One region of the Brevibacillus sp. NL20B1 genome, then DNA from elsewhere that is predicted to be linked to it. Evidence: predicted binding sites of a transcription regulator. Region 1 holds the regulator's gene; the other holds the start of a gene.

Region 1 (8,828 bases):
TGTATTACGCCTACAGCCTGTTGTTTTCCGAGGCGAGAGAGGAAGCGCTCCGGGAATTCCGCCTGCTCAGCCGCTCAGCCCAATCGCCGGTGGTGGCGGCGATCAGCTACAATGCGATCGGCTGCATGCTGGCGGAAGAACGGCAGTGGCTGGAGGCGGCACAAGCCTTCAAGACGGCGCTCGAACACCATCCGGAACAGCGGGAGGCGCGGTTTAACCTGGCGCTCTGCTACCTGCAGGACGACGATGTGCAGGAGGCGCTGGAGACGATCGAATCGCTGCTTCACGAGGGGGATTCTGACTGGGAAGCGCAATTGCTCTGGTTGAGGGCGGCCCGCATCCTGCAGGCGCGTGACGAGTCGGCGCAGCCGCTGCCTCCGGACTTGCTGAAACTGCCGACGCGCAAGCTGGACAGCGAGACACTGCGGGAGATGGCCAGCCTCTATGAATCGTTGGGCAACTATCACCGCGCCCAGGTGTGCTACCACTTTTTGGTAGAGCGATTTCCTCGCGAAGGGTGGGCGTGGCACGGATTGGCCTGGAACACCTGGTTAATCGCCGGCACGCGGCGGGCGCTGACCCTGATGAAAAAAGCGATCAGCCTAGCGCCGGACAATCCCGACTTTACCTTCAGCTACGGCTGGATGCTGCTGTTTGACGGCCGGGTGGACGACGCGCTGGCGACGTTTCGCTCGATCCTAAGCAACCAGCGGGATCACCGGCTGGCCCAGTCCGGACTGATCACCGCATACGAGCGGCTGGGGGACACGCTGACAGCCAAGCGATTGGCCGCGCCGTTTACCGAGGACGGTGATCCGTATATTCGTTCGCTCGGGTATTACCATCTCGGCCGGATTGCCGTTGCGGAGGAGAATTGGCGGCTGGCGGAGCACTATTTTCGACGGGTGCTTCCCCACAGCGGCCACTTTCAGGAAATTCCGCTCTACCTGCAGTTGTGCGCCGCCAAACTTGGGGGACCGACGGTCGCCAGCGAGCTTTTGCAGCCGGAGACAGTGACCGGAGCAGGAATATGTACGGACGCTGCCGAATGCTAGGGAAGCGGACGCCCTACTGTCCGCGCACGTACGAGGTGACAAGAGATTGAATCGTTTTATCGTCGTAGACTTTGAGACAACGGGAAGCCACCCGCGGCAGGGGGACAGCATCATCCAGATTGGCGCCGTCGCCATCGACGACGGGCAGATTACGGAGAGCTACTCCACCCTGATCAATCCCGGGCAGCCGATCCCGCCGTTTATTACGCAGTTGACCGGCATCACAGACGACATGGTGGCAGATGCCCCCTCGCTGGAGGAAGCGCTCCCCAGGTTCCTGCGCATGCTGGAGGGGCGGGCTTTTGTCGCTCACAATGCCGCATTTGACCTGCAATTTTTGCAAGAAGCCCTGCTGAGCCAGGGCTATTATACGTTTGACGGATATGTGCTGGACACGGTGGAATTGTCCCGCTTTTTGATGCCGATGCAAAACAGCTACCGCCTGGGGGAATTGGCCGATGACCTGCAGATCGAACACGACCGTCCGCATCAGGCGGACAGCGACGCGTTGGCGACGGCCAGGCTGTTTTTGCATCTGTTGGACATCCTGCGCCAACTTCCGTTGGTGACGGTGCAGCGGCTGCAAATGCTCGTTTCGTCGTTTCGCACTGACATCGACGTGCTGCTGCGCCACATTGAGATGGAAAAGCTGGCGGAGGTGCCGCTTTTGGATGAATCCGGCACCAGGGCAGACGAGTCAAAGCTGTGGGACGTGTACCGCCAGCTTGCCCTGCGCAAACGGGACGGACGTGCCAAGGCGCCGCTTGCCCGGTCCGACTCGCCGACAAAACCGTTTGCCGAGTTGCTGGAGCAGATGCTGGATGAACAGGCGGCGCTGGGGCGCAACCTGCCTGGCTATCAGCGGCGAGAAGCGCAGGAAGCGATGATGCGCGCGATCCATGACGCGATGAGCGATGGTGCCCATCTGCTGGTGGAAGCGGGGACCGGGACCGGCAAATCGCTCGCCTACCTGCTGCCCAGCATCGTGTGGGCCAAACAGAATCGTGAACCCGTGGTGATCAGCACGCACACCATCCACCTGCAGGAGCAGTTGTTTCATAAGGACATCCCTGCACTGAAACAATCGCTGCCGTTTGACTTTGAGGCGGCCACGCTGAAGGGGCGGGGCAATTATCTCTGCTTGCGCAAGTTTGAACAAAGCCTGGAGGAACCCGTGGAGGGAAACAGTCAGGAACTGCGCCTGGTTAAAGGGCAAATGCTCATCTGGCTGACCCAGACGGAAACGGGCGATGTGGAAGAGCTGAGCCTGCCCGCCACCGGACAGTTGTACTGGCAGCAGGTGAACAGCGATGCCGCTTCCTGCCTGCACAGAAACTGCCCGTGGTTCAGCCGCTGCTACTATTTCCAGGCCCGGGAGCGGGCGCGGGACGCGGACATCCTGATCGTCAACCACGCGCTTTTAATCAGCGATTTGCAGGCAGACAGCCGGATCCTGCCGCCGTATGAGACGGCAGTAATCGACGAGGCGCACCATCTGGAAGAGATCGCTACCGCTCATCTCGGCAAGCAGTTGTCCACAGCAGGAATGATGTTCCTCCTGGATCGGGCGGCAACGGAAGAAGGCAGCCTTGTGCGCCGCTTCACCGCCGAACTGCTGGATTGGCAGGCGGATGAGGGGGGCAGAGTCGCGGAGATCCTGGAAGAGATGGACGGGCTGTTCCCCGCGCTGCGCGAAAAGGCGTTGCAGTTGACTCAGCTGCTGTACAAATGGGCGGCGGATCGGGGAGAGGAGACGACCGATACCGGGCATGAAACCGTGCGGTACCGCAAGGAGTCGTTTTCCGGCCGACACGAGCGGATTCGCAGAGCGGCGCGCCGGGTGATCGATGCCCTCACGTCGTACACCGCTTTGATCGACCGCCTGCTTGCGTGCATCCCCGCCGACGAAAAACCGCCGTATGAGCTGCGCAGCCTCAGGACGGACGTGTCAGGCCTGGTGGACGAACTTCAGGAAGCGGCCGAACTGCTTCACTTTTTTTTGCTGGAACCGGACACGGCGTACGTCTGCTGGATGGAAGTGGAGGCCCGCACTCCGCGCAAGCACGTCTATTTGCACGCCGCACCGCTAAACGTCGCCGATGTGCTTGCCCATCCGCTGTTTGCCGCAAAACGCAGTCTGATTCTCACCTCGGCCACCTTGACGGTGAAGAACAGCTTTACCTACATGATCGAGCGGTTTGGCCTGGACCGGCTGCCGGAGGAGAAGGTCCGCACCCTGACCCTGCCCTCCCCGTTTGCCTATGAGGAACAGGGACTGCTGTTCATCCCTTCTGATTTTCCCACCCCGGGAAAAGAAAGCGACGAACACTACCTGGAAGCAGTCGTGCAGGGCTGCCTGGACGTGATCCGCGCCGCCGGTGGTCGAACACTGATCCTGTTTACGTCTCACTCGATGCTCCGCCAGGTATACCAGATGATGAAGGAGCAGTTGACGGACGAGCCATACACCCTGCTTGGCCACGGCATTGACAGCAGCAACCGCAGCAAGCTGGTCCGGCTGTTCCAACAGCTGGAACATAGCGTGCTGCTGGGGACCAGCAGCTTTTGGGAAGGCGTGGACATCCCCGGCGAAGCGCTCAGCTGCCTGGTCATCGTGCGGCTTCCCTTTACGCCGCCCAACCACCCTGTATATCAGGGGAGAGCGGAGCAGTTGAAAGCAGTCGGGAAAAACGCCTTCATGTCGCTGGCTCTGCCGCAGGCGGTGATCCAGTTCAAACAGGGCGTCGGCCGGCTGATCCGGCATCATTTGGATCGCGGCGTCGTGGTCGTGTTTGACGCACGCATCATCGAGTCACGCTACGGCCGGGCGTTTTTGCAATCCCTGCCGCCGTTTCAGGTGCAGACGGGCACCTGGCCGGAGCTCCGTGAACGGATCGGTCCGTTTCTGGCCCAAGAGACCGGCACGTAACGAAAGGCGTTGAGCGCCGGTCTGCATGCAATCCTGGCGAGGCTCATAAAATGAAGCAATAGTCTCGCAGGGATTTAGGTGATAGAATAAATGCTGGGGATTACGCGTAAGGCTTGTTGGCTGCTGCTGTGCGTCGTGCTGTTCGCCGGCTGTTCGATCGACAGTCATTTGCAGAACGCGGTGAAGGTGGAGGACCCCTACGCCAGCGACGACGAACGCGAATTTGTCGGGCTGGTGATCCACTTTCTCGCCCTGCCGCATGGCGAGAGCACGCTGATCCGACTGCCAAGCGGAAAGACCATGCTGGTCGACACGGGAAGCGCGGAAGACTGGCCCGTCTTGTTTGGCTTGTTGTCCGAGCAAAAACTGACGCGGCTGGACTACGTCGTCGTGACCAACGATCAGCCGGAACAAGCGGGAGGCTTTGCCTTCCTCAGTGACCGGATGCTGGTGGATACGGTCATTCTGCCCCGTCTGATCGAGCCGTCGATTCGCGGGTTTGTCCCGCTCAAAGGGGACAAGAAGCTGTTGCCCGTCGCGGACGGCGACGCGATCAGACTGGACAACGACGTGGTGTTGGACGTGCTTCATCCCAGCGAACCGCTGTTTTTGTCTCCGCAGGACAATTCCCTGGTATTCCGGCTGCGACACGGCCAGCTTCGCTTTCTCTTCGCCAGCGCCATCAATGAAAAGGCGGAAGAGCGCCTATTGGAGCAGTACGGCGGGCAGTTGAAGGCGGAAGTGCTGAAGGTGGCCGACCAGGGGAGAAATCAGGCCTCTTCCCAGCCGTTTCTCTCCAAGGTGGACCCGCAGGTGGCAGTCATTCTGACCGGCAAGTCCCGAAACGAGCTGAAAGACAGCCAGGAGGAAGTGCTGGAACGACTGGGCGAATCATGGGCGGAGACCTTCATCACCAGCCAGCACGGCACGATCACGATTCTGTCCAACGGCCGCGATTACCGTGTCGTCAAGCGAAAAACGTAAGGAGGGAGGACCGTACGGTGGCCAAAAGTGAAAAAATTTCAGAAGCGGTTGTTCGCCGTTTGCCGATCTATCTGCGCTATTTGAGCTATCTGCAGCAAGTGGGCGTGACGACGGTATCCTCCCAGCAGATGGGCAAAAATCTGGACATCAACCCCGCCCAAATCCGCAAAGATTTAGCCGCGTTCGGCGATTTCGGCAAAAAAGGCATCGGCTATGACGTCAACTACCTGGTGGAAAAAATCCGCCAGATTCTCAAACTGGATCAGGAAATCCGCGTCGCGCTCGTCGGCGCCGGCCATCTCGGCCATGCCATCAGCAATTACAATGCGTTCCTGAAGGATCAGATACGGATCGCGGCGATTTTTGACAGCGATCCGGCCAAGCAGGGCAAGCAGATCGCAGGGATCACGATCCAGCCGTTGGAAGAGCTGAAAGAGACGGTGAAGGAGCGTCACATTCGCCTGGCGATCATTACGGTCCCGGCTGCCGCCGCACAATCAGTGGCCGATCTCTTGATCGAGGCGGGGATCGAAGGCATTCTCAACTTCGCGCCGACGACCATTCGGACGGAGAAAGAGGTGCGCATCCACTATGCGGATGTGACGTCCAGTCTGCAAAGCCTGGCTTATTATCTAACGTAAGAACGGAGTGGTACGATGAAACAGACGATCTTGACTCACGCCACCGTGATCACCGTAAACGAACAGAACGAAGTGATTCATGATGGGGCCGTCGCGTTTGTCGGCAGCACGATTACGTACGTTGGGCCGACGCCTGAGGATGTGTCCGGCTACGACGAGGTGATCGACCTGAAGGGCAACTACGTCCTGCCGGGCCTGATCAACACGCACGGCCATGCGGGCATGTCGCTGTTGCGCGGATACTCAGACGATCTGCCGCTGCAGCAGTGGCTCGAAGACAAAATGTGGCCGCTGGAAGCGCAGTTTACCGGCGACCATGTGAAATGGGGCACATACCTGTCGCTGATTGAAATGATTCGCACGGGGACGACAACGTTTGTCGACATGTACGACCACATGGACGAAGTGGCGAAAGCTGTGGAAGCAACCGGGATGCGCGCCCGGCTGTGCCGCGGCATGATCGGCCTCTGCTCGGAGGAAGAGCGGGCGGCAAAACTTGAGGAGGCCACCGATTTTGCCAAAAACTGGCACAATCAGGCGGACGGCCGCATCACCACGATGCTTGCACCCCATGCGCCTTACACCTGCCCGCCGGAATTTATCATGCAAATTGTGGAACGGGCAGAAGAGCTTGCTTTGCCGATTCACATCCACATGTCGGAAACGAAGTGGGAAGTGGGGCAAAACGAGCAGGATTATGGCCTTCGTCCGGTCGCCCACCTGGAAAAACTGGGCGTGTTCCGCCGTCCGACGCTGGTAGCACATGCCGTCCATTTGACGGATGAAGAAATAGATGTATTGGCAAACTATCAGGTGAAAGTCTCCCACAATGTGGTGAGCAACCTGAAGCTGGCCAGCGGCGTGGCGCCGGTTCCCAAAATGTTGGCGAAGGGGATCAGCGTTTCGCTGGGTACAGACAGCACCGCCAGCAACAACAACCTGAACCTGTTTGAAGAGTTGAAGCTGGCTGCCATTCTGCACAAGGGAGTGAGCTACGATCCCGTTGCCGTTCCGGCGGAAGAAGCGCTGCGCATGGCTACCCGCTACGGGGCGGATGGCGTGTTCCAGCCGGATGCGCTGGGGTCGATTGAGACTGGCAAGCAGGCCGACCTGATCGTCCTGGACAGCCATCAGGCCCATTTCCATCCCGCTCACAACCCGGTCTCCCACGTGGTGTATGCGGCCAATGGCCGGGACGTGACCGACACGATCGTGGCCGGCCGGTTCCTGATGCGCAACCGCGAGCTGTTGACTGTGGACGAGGAGCGCGTGATTTTTGAAGCAAACCGCGTGTTCCAAACGCTGAAACGGTAAAAGTCTCCTGTCAGGGCAAGTGACAGGAGAAGGGGAGCGTAGGTGTAGGTAGGGGAAGTTTTGTTTGGACGCCATGCCACGCTCATTTTTTCCACACGTCCGTAAGCGGGGCGTGGCGGAACTTAAGTGTGGGCGAGTGGGTCAAGGTTCTCAGCGGCGACGACAACGCTGCCCAGGAGACGCGGTATTCCTGGAGCAGATACCCTAGCACGTCAGGAGATGTCGTTCGTTGCGACGGTTTCACGCGCTCACCTCCTCGGGGTGTATCTGTAGTATGACCGGGACGACCGGGGGTATGTTTAGCAAGTTTTCCGTAGCGTTCTAAAACCTTCCCGCCGCACATAGGGTAAGGAAAAACGGGACAGGAGGGGAAGGACATGTACGTCCGGCCCAAGCAGCTCTGGTGGCTGATCCCTGTTTTTCTCGGCCTGTTTTTCCTTGGCGTGTCGCTGGGGGCACTGCACAACCGGCACGACGGGAAGGTGACCATCATGGCGGAGGCGGAACGTGCGGAAGCGGATCGGACGGTCGTGGCCGCTCTCTTGGACCAGCTCACCGGGCAACAGGAGAGGCCGTTTGAAGTATTGCTCAAAGATCACGTCCTGAGCGGACGCTACCAGGGACAGCAGTTTCAAGTAAGCGGGGAGTTTGACGGTCACCACATGGAACTTAGGCGAAGCGGACAGGATGTCAGCGTGAGCGTGGACGGCCAGGTGCAGGACCACACAGCGCTGCCCTATGCCCTGTTTACGCCCCACGAGCATGCGGCACTGTTGAAAGCTCACCTGCACTCGGTCACGCCGCTGGCCGTGTCGGACCCCTCCAACCGGGCGTGGCAGGGGTACCGCTTGTCCATCCCGGCTGAAGAGGTCAGCTCGCTTTTGGCGACGTGGCTGGGACCGTCATTTCCCATCCAGGAGGCGGAAATGGCCCGCCAGATTTCCGTCGATTACCATGTGTGGTACGATGGTGCGACACGGGAATTGCGGCAGTTGGACGTACTGCTGCAAATGAAGACACCGGCCGGCACGAAGCAGGACCAGCTTCGCTTCCGGCTGTAACGTATGGAGGATAAAGGGGATTGTCATTGTGTTGGTACGAATCATAATAGGGGCTGTAGCCGTTTGTCTGGTGGTCACCCTGGGTGCCGCCTATCACTTGACGTCCACGGTCGTGGGCAAACGGCACGACTTCGAAGACCAGGTGCGGCAGTGGGTACAGGAACGGACGACGATCACCGAGATCGATGTGATTGACGAGTACCGCAGCAAAGAGTCCTACGCCGTCGTGCTGGGCAAAAACAAGGTCGGAACACCGGTAGTCGCATGGTTGACCGCCGACAAGGCCGTGTTTGACACGATGGACAGGGCGGTCAGCCGGGAAAGTGTCGAAGAGGCAGTCAAAAAAGGCTTTCCCGATGCGCGTGTGCTGCACATCGTCCCGGGGTTGGACGAAAACAGCCGCTTCTGGGAAGTCACCCTGCAGGATCGTGACGGCCGCTTTCACTATCTCCACTACGACCTGTTCAGCGGCAAGCTGCTCACCTCTTACATCGTCTCGCCGGCGTAGGCCGGATGCAGATGTACAGATGTACGCTCAAAAGGCCTTTTTCCAAGTGAAAAAGGCCTTTTTGCCGTTCTGCTCGGGGCCGGGTATCCAACATCTGCATACAAAAAACGCTATACGGATGTGATATACTGGAACCGTTGACTGAGCGCACAATACAACAAAAGGGGGAGTAGCTGTGCAACTGCGAAAACGTGCAATTGGCCTCTCGCTGCTGGCGACGCTCACTCTCCTGTTCGGTGGTTGGTTTTTATACCAAAAAATGGAAGTGGAAACACCGCTTCGCACCCATATCGGACAGATGAAGTCAGCGGAACTGACGCACTTGGATGTTAGCAA
Region 2 (8,828 bases), on a different contig from region 1:
ATCCGCGGGAAGCACAGCGTGCATTTTTCCGCCTTGTTCGTCTGCCAGTTGAAGTACACCTTTTTGTACGGGCAGCTCGATACGCAGAACCGCCACGCTCTGCAGGCATTCTGGTCGACGAGAACGATGCCGTCCTCCTCCCGCTTGTACATCGCCCCGGACGGGCAGGACGAGACGCAGGCCGGATTGATGCAGTGCTCGCAGATTCGCGGCAGGTACATCATGAACACCTGCTCGAACTCCATGAGGATCGATTCCTCGATCCCCCGCAGATTGGGGTCCTCTCGTCCTGTCTCATTCACTCCGGCCAGGTCATCCTCCCAGTTTGGTCCCCATGTCAAATCCATATATTTCCCGGTCACTTTCGATTTCGCCCTGGCCACCGGTTGATGCTTTTGTTCGGGACTGGCGGTCAATTTTTCGTAATCATAGGTCCACGGCTCGAAATAGTCGTCCAGGGTCGGCTGGTCGGGGTTGTGAAAAATGTTCAGCAGTCGCGCTGCCCGTGTTCCCGATTTCAGTTCCAGCTTGCCGTTCTTCAATTCCCATCCGCCGTTGTACCGTTCCTGATCTTCCCACTGTTTGGGATATCCGATGCCCGGCTTCGTCTCCACGTTGTTCCAGTACATGTATTCTGCCCCGGAGCGGTTTGTCCACGTGTTTTTGCACGTGACGCTGCACGTGTGGCAGCCGATGCATTTGTCCAGATTCATCACCATGCCGACCTGCGCTTTAATGTTCAAGCCAATCCACCTCCTGCAATTTCCGGATGATGACGTTCAAATCCCGTTGGTTGCCTGTTGGTCCGTAATAGTTGAACCCGTAACTGAGTTGGGCGTAACCGCCGATCATATGCGTCGGCTTGACATGGACGCGGGTCGGGCTGTTGTGCGTACCGCCGCGGGTCTCTGTAATCGGCGTTCCCGGAACGTGGATATGGCGGTCCTGAGCATGGTACATGAACGCCATCCCGCGTGGAATGCGATGTGTCACGACGGCGCGGGCCACGACGACGCCGTTGCGGTTGAAGCATTCGATCCAGTCGTTGTCGGCGATCTGCGTTTCGGCCGCATCCTCGTGGTTCAACCAGATCGTCGGCCCCCCGCGGAACAGCGTCAGCATCGGCAGCGCGTCGTAGTACATGCTGTGAACAGACCATTTGTTATGCGGCGTCAGGTAGTTCAGGACAATTTCCTTGCCGTCCTTGACCGGCCGCTTGCTGTTTGGATGAAACGGCGCATGTTTGAGGGTCGGCTTGAATGTCGCCAATGTCTCGCCGAATTCGCGCAACATTTCATGGTCGATGTAAAACTGCTGTCTCCCGGTTAACGTTCGCCACGGAATAAGCCGCTCCACATTGGTGGTGAACGGCGAATAGCGGCGTCCGCCTTTTTCCGAACCGCTGAACGCGGGGGAGGTGATGACCGTTTTCGGCCTTGCGGTGATCTCCTCAAACGTGAAACATTCTTCCTCCCGTTCTTCCGCCAAATCTTTCAGGTGCAGCGCCGTTTTCTTCTCCAGCGCTTCCCATGCCTTGACCGCCATTTTTCCGTTTGCGGTCGAAGAAAGCGTGAGAATGGCCTCGGCCACATTCCGGTCCGTACTCAAATCGGGACATCCCGCCGCAACCCCGTTACCTCTCCGGACGCCAAGCACGCGCTTTAATCGGTCGTATTCGTCCGACGCGGACCAGACAATGCCTTTTATGCCAAACGGTTTGTTTTCTACCAGCGGGCCGAGGGAGATCATTTTTTCGTACACGGACGCATAATCCCGCTCGACGACGTGAACGTGCGGCATCGTTTTCCCCGGAACCGGCTCGCATTGTCCCTTGCTCCAATCACGCACGAGCCCGTACGGCTGCGCCAGTTCATCCGGCGAATCGTGCAGGAGCGGCGTGGTGACGATATCGTTTTGCGGCCCGTCGAACTGCCGGGCGGCCATCGTCGAAAAAGCGCGCGCCAGTTCCTTGAACGTCTCCCAGTCCGAACGCGATTCCCATTGGGGGGACACGGCCGGATTGAACGGATGAATAAACGGATGCATGTCGGTGCTGCTCAAATCGCTCTTCTCATACCAGGTCGCGGCAGGCAGCACGATGTCCGAATACAGCGCCGTGCCAGCCATCCGGAAATCAAGGTTGACGAGCAAATCCAGTTTGCCTTCCGGCGCATTCTCCTTCCACTCGATTTCCTGGGGACGCAGCCCGATGTTGTCCTCGTTCAGCAGCCCGTTTGAGGTGCCCAGCAAATGTTTGAGAAAATATTCGTGCCCTTTGCCGGAACTGGAAATCAGGTTGGCTCTCCATACAAACAGGACACGCGGAAAATTAGCCGGGTCATCCGGATTCTCGATGGAAAACTTCAAGGTTCGATTTTTCAGCTGTTCGGCGACATAAGCGGCGATCTCTTCCCTGGTGCGGGCACCCGCTCGCTCTGCATCCCGGTACAGTTCCAGCGAATTGCGGCTGAACTGCGGATAGGATGGCAGCCAACCAAGCCTTACTGCCAGCACGTTATAGTCGGCGCTGTGCTCGTATCTGGCTTTCCCCGCCAGCGGTGACACCAGACTCTCGATCTGAGTATCTTCATAGCGCCATTGGTCGGTCGCGAAGTAGAAAAAGGACGTCCCGTTTTGCAGACGCGGCGGCAAGGACCAGTCCCTGGCAAAGGCGATCGTCTGCCAGCCTTCCGCGGGGCGCAGCTTCTCCTGGCCGACATAGTGCGCCCAGCCACCGCCGTTGACGCCCTGACAGCCGGTCATCAGCACGAGGTTGATAATCGCCCGGTAGATGACGTCGGAATTGTACCAATGGTTAATCCCGGCGCCCAAAATAATCATCGACCGTCCCTTCGTCTCCACCGCGTTTTGCGCAAACTCGCGGGCGATTTGCACGACAGTATGGCGGTCCACGCCCGTAATTTTCTCCTGCCAGGCCGGCGTGAACGGTTGGTCGTCATCGTAGCTCTTCGGGCACGAGTCCCCCAGGTTCCGGTCGATCCCGTACTTGGCCAGCACGAGGTCGCAGACGGACGTCACGAACAGCGTTTTGCCGCCCTGTTCAATTCGCTTGACCGGTACGGCTCGCTCCATCACGTGCCGGCCGTCGTCGTCAAAATACGGGAGCTGAATCGTCAGCACTTCATCATGGACACCCAGCAGGGAAATGCGCGGGTCGATCGCGGTTCCGTTCGCGTCTTCCATGCGTAAATTCCATCGGCCCTCTTCGCCCCAGCGGAAACCGAGGCTGCCGTTGGGAACGGCGAAAGACCCGCTGTTGTCGTCGTACACCATCGTTTTCCATTGAACGTTGTTTCCCGCAGCTCCCAGGTCCTCCGCCAGCAGGAAACGGTCGGCCGTATACGCGCCGTTGTTTTCCGTAAGCAGCACCAGGTTGGGGAAATCCGTATATTGTTTGGCATACTGCAGAAAATAATCAGTCTGATTCTCGACATAAAATTCCTTCAGGATCACGTGCCCCATCGCCATGGCGAGCGCACCGTCCGTCCCGGGCTTGACCGACATCCACGTATCGGCCAATTTGACGAACTCCGCATAATCGGGACTGATGGAGACGACTTTCGTGCCGCGATAGCGGGCCTCAGCAAGAAAATGGGCGTCCGGCGTCCGGGTCATCGGCAGATTGGACCCCCATACGAGAATATAGCCGGAATTGAACCAATCGCTGCTTTCCGGAACATCCGTCTGATCTCCCCAAATTTGCGGCGATGCCGGCGGCAAATCGGCGTACCAGTCGTAGAAGCTGAGCAGCGGTGCACCTATGAGCGAAAGGAAGCGGGAGCCAGCCGCATAGCTGACCATGGACATCGCCGGAATCGGCGAAAACCCGATGATCCGATCCGGTCCGTACTTTTTGATCGTATGGATCATCGACGCCGAGATGATTTCCGTCACCTCATCCCAGGAGACGCGGACAAACCCGCCTTTTCCGCGGGCCGATTTATAGCGCTTCGCCTTCTTTGGATCTTCCACAATGCTGGCCCATGCCCGCACCGGGTCTTTCTCTTTGTTTTTCGCTTGTTTCCACAAGTCGAGGAGCGCGCCTCGTATGTAGGGGTACTTGACGCGCAGCGGGCTGTACAAATACCAGGAGAAGCTGGCTCCCCTCGGACATCCGCGCGGTTCAAAATCCGGCATGTCCGGACCGGTCGAGGGATAGTCCGTATGTTGCGTTTCCCACGTGACAATGCCGTCTTTGACGAATATTTGCCAGCTGCAGGAACCGGTGCAATTCACGCCATGGGTCGAACGTACGACCTTGTCGTGCTGCCACCGCCTGCGGTACATATCTTCCCAGTCCCGGTTCTCGGGGGACATTTCACTCCAGCCTTCGGAATATTGTTCCCGTTTGGAGAAGTATCTCAGTTTCTGAAACAATGGCGTTTTCTTGCCCATGATATACCTCCCTTGTTGTAGGTGCGGCGCTATGCTTTGTTCATCCCGTTGCTTCTCAATGTAGCATTCCATGTTCACTTTTCATGTGAAAAAAATCACAATATCACCGCGTTGGACGCCCGATAAACACCAGGTTTCAAAAAATCGACAAAAAGCGGACTCCTCCGTACGAAGAAGTCCGCTTTTTCCCCAGCTACGTTCATCCGCCGATTTGCGGCATACACCGGGCGGTTGGCGTATGCGCCGTCATTTTCATGCCTCATTTCTGCCCGTTGTTCCATTGATCAAGCATCTGGCTCATTTTTCTTTTCGCTTCGGCAACGACTGTTTCAATGTCCTGGCGGGACGGTTGATCCAGATGGATCCCCGCCAATACAGCGACGGTGCGGCCAAGTGTGCGGCATGCCGTCTCTGCCAGTTCGGCAGCGAGCGGTCCTTCCCGATGGCCGGGCAGAGCCAACACCTCAACTTGTACGTCCTGATCATTGGTGACGTATGCTGTTGCTGACGCCCCGATGTGGGCCGTCCCCCCGGTAACCAGGAAGACCACGTCCCTTCCCATCATGAACGGGCGAATCTCTACCGTCTCAAAATGAATTGATTTATCCATAAAGCTCGACGCCTCTTCTCTTTCAGTCCTGACCTGTCCTGCACTCATCATAATAACACCGCAGTTCCGCATCACGAATGATCTTGGTCACACGCTGAAAAAAGGTTGCAGATATGTGACCAAGATCACAATAGCGGCACCTCCCTTTTTTTATGATGAAAAACGTAAAGCAAACCAGCACGTACGGGGGAATACTGAGTTGGGTATTTTGGACGAAATTTCCTCATCATGTGGTCTTGCTATGTCCTTTCGTGTTATGCTGTTCACACCACATGCGGCTCCGTTTATATATGGTGAATCGGGATTATCGAAACAGGAGGGAACCACCGATGATAAAAGCGGATCTCGCAGGGAGCATTCGGAATACGTCCTGCTTTTCAGAGGGGAATTTTGCCAAACTGAAGGAAATCATGTGCGACAACCATTTTCCTGCGGGATCGCATTTATTTTGGGAAGGGGACCCGGCGGACAAACTGTACTTTCTCCATAAAGGAAGGGTGTGCATTACCAAAGCGACTGATGACGGCAAACACTTGGTCATTTACACGCATCAGGCAGGAGATCTCTTCGGCCAAGTGGACCCTTTTCGCGAATCTGTTCATTTTTTTGGCGCGGAAATTCTTGAGGATGCCGACGTCGGAATCATCCAGCAACAAGACCTGGAAGCGTTGCTGCTGCAGCATGGCGATCTGGCCGTAGAGTTCATGAAGTGGATCGGACTGATGAATCGGTTGACGCAATCCAAATTGCGCGATTTGATGTTGTTCGGCAAACTGGGAATTCTGTGTTCGCTGCTTATTCGTTTGGGGAATACATATGGAATCGAACAAGGCGGGCGCATCCTCATTTCCAAAAAGTTGACCAACTCGGAGTTGGCGGATATGATCGGCACAACACGGGAAAGCGTGAACCGCATCCTCGGGGATTTGAAAAAAGCGGGTGTCATTTCTTACGAAGATGGGCATATTGTCATCCAGGACTTGGATTACCTGCGTGATACGTGCCAGTGTGAAAACTGCCCGAAGGAAATTTGCCGGGTCTAAAGACATTGCCATTTTACAACACAATTCACGAAAGAAGGCTGACTGTTGACCATGCTGACTGTGTGCGAGTTGATTGCCGGATGAACGCAGCGAACCGATCAACTATAAGGTTAAAACGCATTTACGAACCGCCCTCTCCGGAAGACGGCGTACGCATTCTGGTCGACCGGCTCTGGCCGCGCGGCATTTCAAAAGAGCAGGCGTCCCTCGATGAATGGATGAAAGAAATCGCTCCGAGTCCCGAATTGCGCAAGTGGTTCTGTCATCAACCGGAGCGATTTGCGGAATTTACGCGAAGATACGAACTGGAATTGTCAGAAGATCCGACCCGGTGCAGACTCGTCGATCGGATATGGGAACTCGCGTCTGAAAAAAACGTCACGCTTGTTTATGCCGCAAAAGATCCCGTCCACAACCACGCCATTGTTCTGCAGCAATGGCTGAACCGCCGCTTACATTCGGATGGGTGATACCAACAGTGCTGAACCGGCTTCCTTATGGCTGCATGTGGAATGCACTCCCGAATGGCACTTGCCCTGCTTTGTCAAATGGAATCACGGCAAACCGCACGGCTGAGTTCTGCTTTTTCTTCCGCGTTCAACATGTTTTCCGCCATGGGAAACAGCACGTTTTCTTCTTTCATGAAATGATCGGTTAAGACGGCATGGGCCTGAAGCGCATAGGAAGCAATCTCTTTCGCCCGTCCGGCATCCGCCGTCCCCTCCAACTGTTCCACGGCCTCCAGGAATTTCTTCAAGTTTTGTTTGGCCAACTCGTGTTCATATTCCATCACGGCGATTGGCCCCATCTGTCTGCCAATATATTTTGCCATGAGGGGAAAGAGCGCACCTTCTTCCCGTTCCGAATGAGGGTCGAGTTCTCTCACAAAGGCTTCCACTTTTTGTTTCAGCGCTGCAAGCTGAGCGGTCCAGTCCGTTGTTTCCTGATCCGCGCCGATTTCAGCCGCCTCCCGGGCAAACGCATCCATTTGTTCCCGAAGCGGTCCGTGCTCGCGTTTCAGTTGGGCAAGCGGTTCGCACAGTGCTACCTGGGCTCGGCCTTCCGACATCATGTGGCCACAATGATGAGGCATTTGTTCCATACAAGATGCTCCTTTCGTTTTTTATGTGCACATTTGAAACGCTCAAAACCGTATCCATGCAGGATTTAGTCTGGTTGGCAACTGGTGCAGATATGCGGCACGATTCCGGCCCCCCACAACAGCCCTGCGCATAGGAAAGGCTCATTTTATGCCACATACACGACCAACACTGTACCGGCAATCAGCACGGAATAGGCAATCTCAAGTATGCCCGTCTGTTTGACGGATAGTTTCGTGTGCGGTGACCAGACGGCCCGAACAGCCAAAACGGTCAGCGGCACCAACAACCCGGGAGGGAACCATAACGCCCCTGCGACGAGTAGAGCAAGATGGTACATGACAGAGAATCTGTAATACATCGCATTGTGCTTTTCCCGAATCATCGTCTTTACGTAAAAAACCGTTCCCGTAAAATACAGGATGCTGAATCCGAACAGCTCAGCCGCAAGCCTCCAATCGGTTCCTCCCCCCGCCTGATACGCAACAAACACCATCAGGCTGAACTGTACGACAGCGGCCAGGTCGTTGAGAAGGGCCCTTTCCTGATTGCGCCTGGCGTAATAACAATTGACGAGAAACAACGGGATGAAAAACGGAACCAACCGCGCCAGTGCCGGGTCCAATACGAGCAGCAGGAAACCGATTGGAATCAGCAAACTGCCGTATACCTGCATCGGTCTCCGGTAGATCGTGGTCTTTTTCGTCCGCAGCCACTGCAGAAAAGCGTACGAGAACAAGTAGGCGAGAAACCAGCCGAGAAAAAGCAGCACATGCAGCCAAACGGGCTTTGCCGCGAACATGCCGAATAAAAACGGAATAAGCAGCATCGCCCAGGCCCCATGTTGGTTGGGTATATATCCCTTTTTCATCCGATCCCCCTCCAGGTTCACTGGGCCTTGTCAAACGTTTTCCTCCATATCTGCAATCTTACCGTTTTACACGCGGAAATAACACATTGTTTTCCAGGTGTATGTGTTCGAACAAATCCGATTCCAGTTCTTCGAGCTTCTGAAATGTCAGGGTATACGTCCGGCATGCCCCTTCAGGCAGCCGATAATCTTGCGTGACCGCCCTCATTTCTTTTAACAGTGTGCCCACAGCGCTGTGGTCGGCTTCCAACTCCTCAATCGTATTTACGGCCTTTGAGATGTCTGCTTCAGCGCCTGTTTGTTCAGCTTTGCGAATCAGTGGAAAGACCATTTCCTCTTCCGTGATCAGGTGCTGCTCCAGCTCCATCTTCATTTGATGGAACAGTTTGTGAAGTTGGGCCAACTCCGGATGCATCTGACCGTGCACCCGAAGGATTTTGGTAGTAAATTCACTGAGCAGCGGCAGTTCTTTGAGCAAATAGGCATGATGGGTTTGCACGATATGGTCGATCAAATCGGATAGGCTCGCCTCCCGCCAGTCTGTATCCTGCCCCCGTTTCTCCTGTGCCTGCTGAAACATTTGATTCAAACGTGCAAGAAACGCGCTCTTGTCAATCTGTTGCTGCTCCAGCACCGCGGATAACGTGCGGTTGCCGCCGCAGCAAAAATCGATCTGATATTCCCTCAACAAATTGCTGGCGCCGGGAAAACCGGCTACAATGTCACCGATCGTTTCGGAACCGTTGAATGTCTGACCCATGTTCCGGCCTCCTCGTCTAATGAAATGG

The links. Region 1 encodes Rex, which represses fermentation and respiration genes when NADH is low (regulators of the CRP and FNR family bind a similar motif). Its sites were predicted from a motif close to TTGTGAAATATTTCACAA; they were not measured.
Region 2: the regulator Rex is predicted to act here: its motif matches at 5,140-5,157, upstream of lpdD (prenylated flavin chaperone LpdD).

What each region holds. Positions count from the first base shown of each region.
Region 1 is NZ_JAGTPT010000002.1:170,939-179,766, reverse strand. Features, by position in the region: gene KDN35_RS02555 (tetratricopeptide repeat protein) at 1-1,055, shown strand, start outside; gene dinG (ATP-dependent DNA helicase DinG) at 1,102-3,984, shown strand; gene KDN35_RS02545 (ComEC/Rec2 family competence protein) at 4,075-4,968, shown strand; gene KDN35_RS02540 (redox-sensing transcriptional repressor Rex) at 4,986-5,609, shown strand; gene KDN35_RS02535 (amidohydrolase) at 5,625-6,923, shown strand; gene KDN35_RS02530 (hypothetical protein) at 7,006-7,167, opposite strand; gene KDN35_RS02525 (hypothetical protein) at 7,301-7,984, shown strand; gene KDN35_RS02520 (cell wall elongation regulator TseB-like domain-containing protein) at 8,013-8,492, shown strand; gene KDN35_RS02515 (hypothetical protein) at 8,668-8,828, shown strand, end outside.
Region 2 is NZ_JAGTPT010000025.1:815-9,642, reverse strand. Features, by position in the region: gene narH (nitrate reductase subunit beta) at 1-743, opposite strand, end outside; gene KDN35_RS15635 (nitrate reductase subunit alpha) at 733-4,419, opposite strand; gene KDN35_RS15630 (hypothetical protein) at 4,512-4,697, opposite strand; gene lpdD (prenylated flavin chaperone LpdD) at 4,676-5,026, opposite strand; gene KDN35_RS15620 (Crp/Fnr family transcriptional regulator) at 5,182-6,069, shown strand; gene KDN35_RS15615 (DUF488 domain-containing protein) at 6,150-6,539, shown strand; gene KDN35_RS15610 (hemerythrin domain-containing protein) at 6,614-7,138, opposite strand; gene KDN35_RS15605 (YwiC-like family protein) at 7,318-8,040, opposite strand; gene ric (iron-sulfur cluster repair di-iron protein) at 8,099-8,800, opposite strand.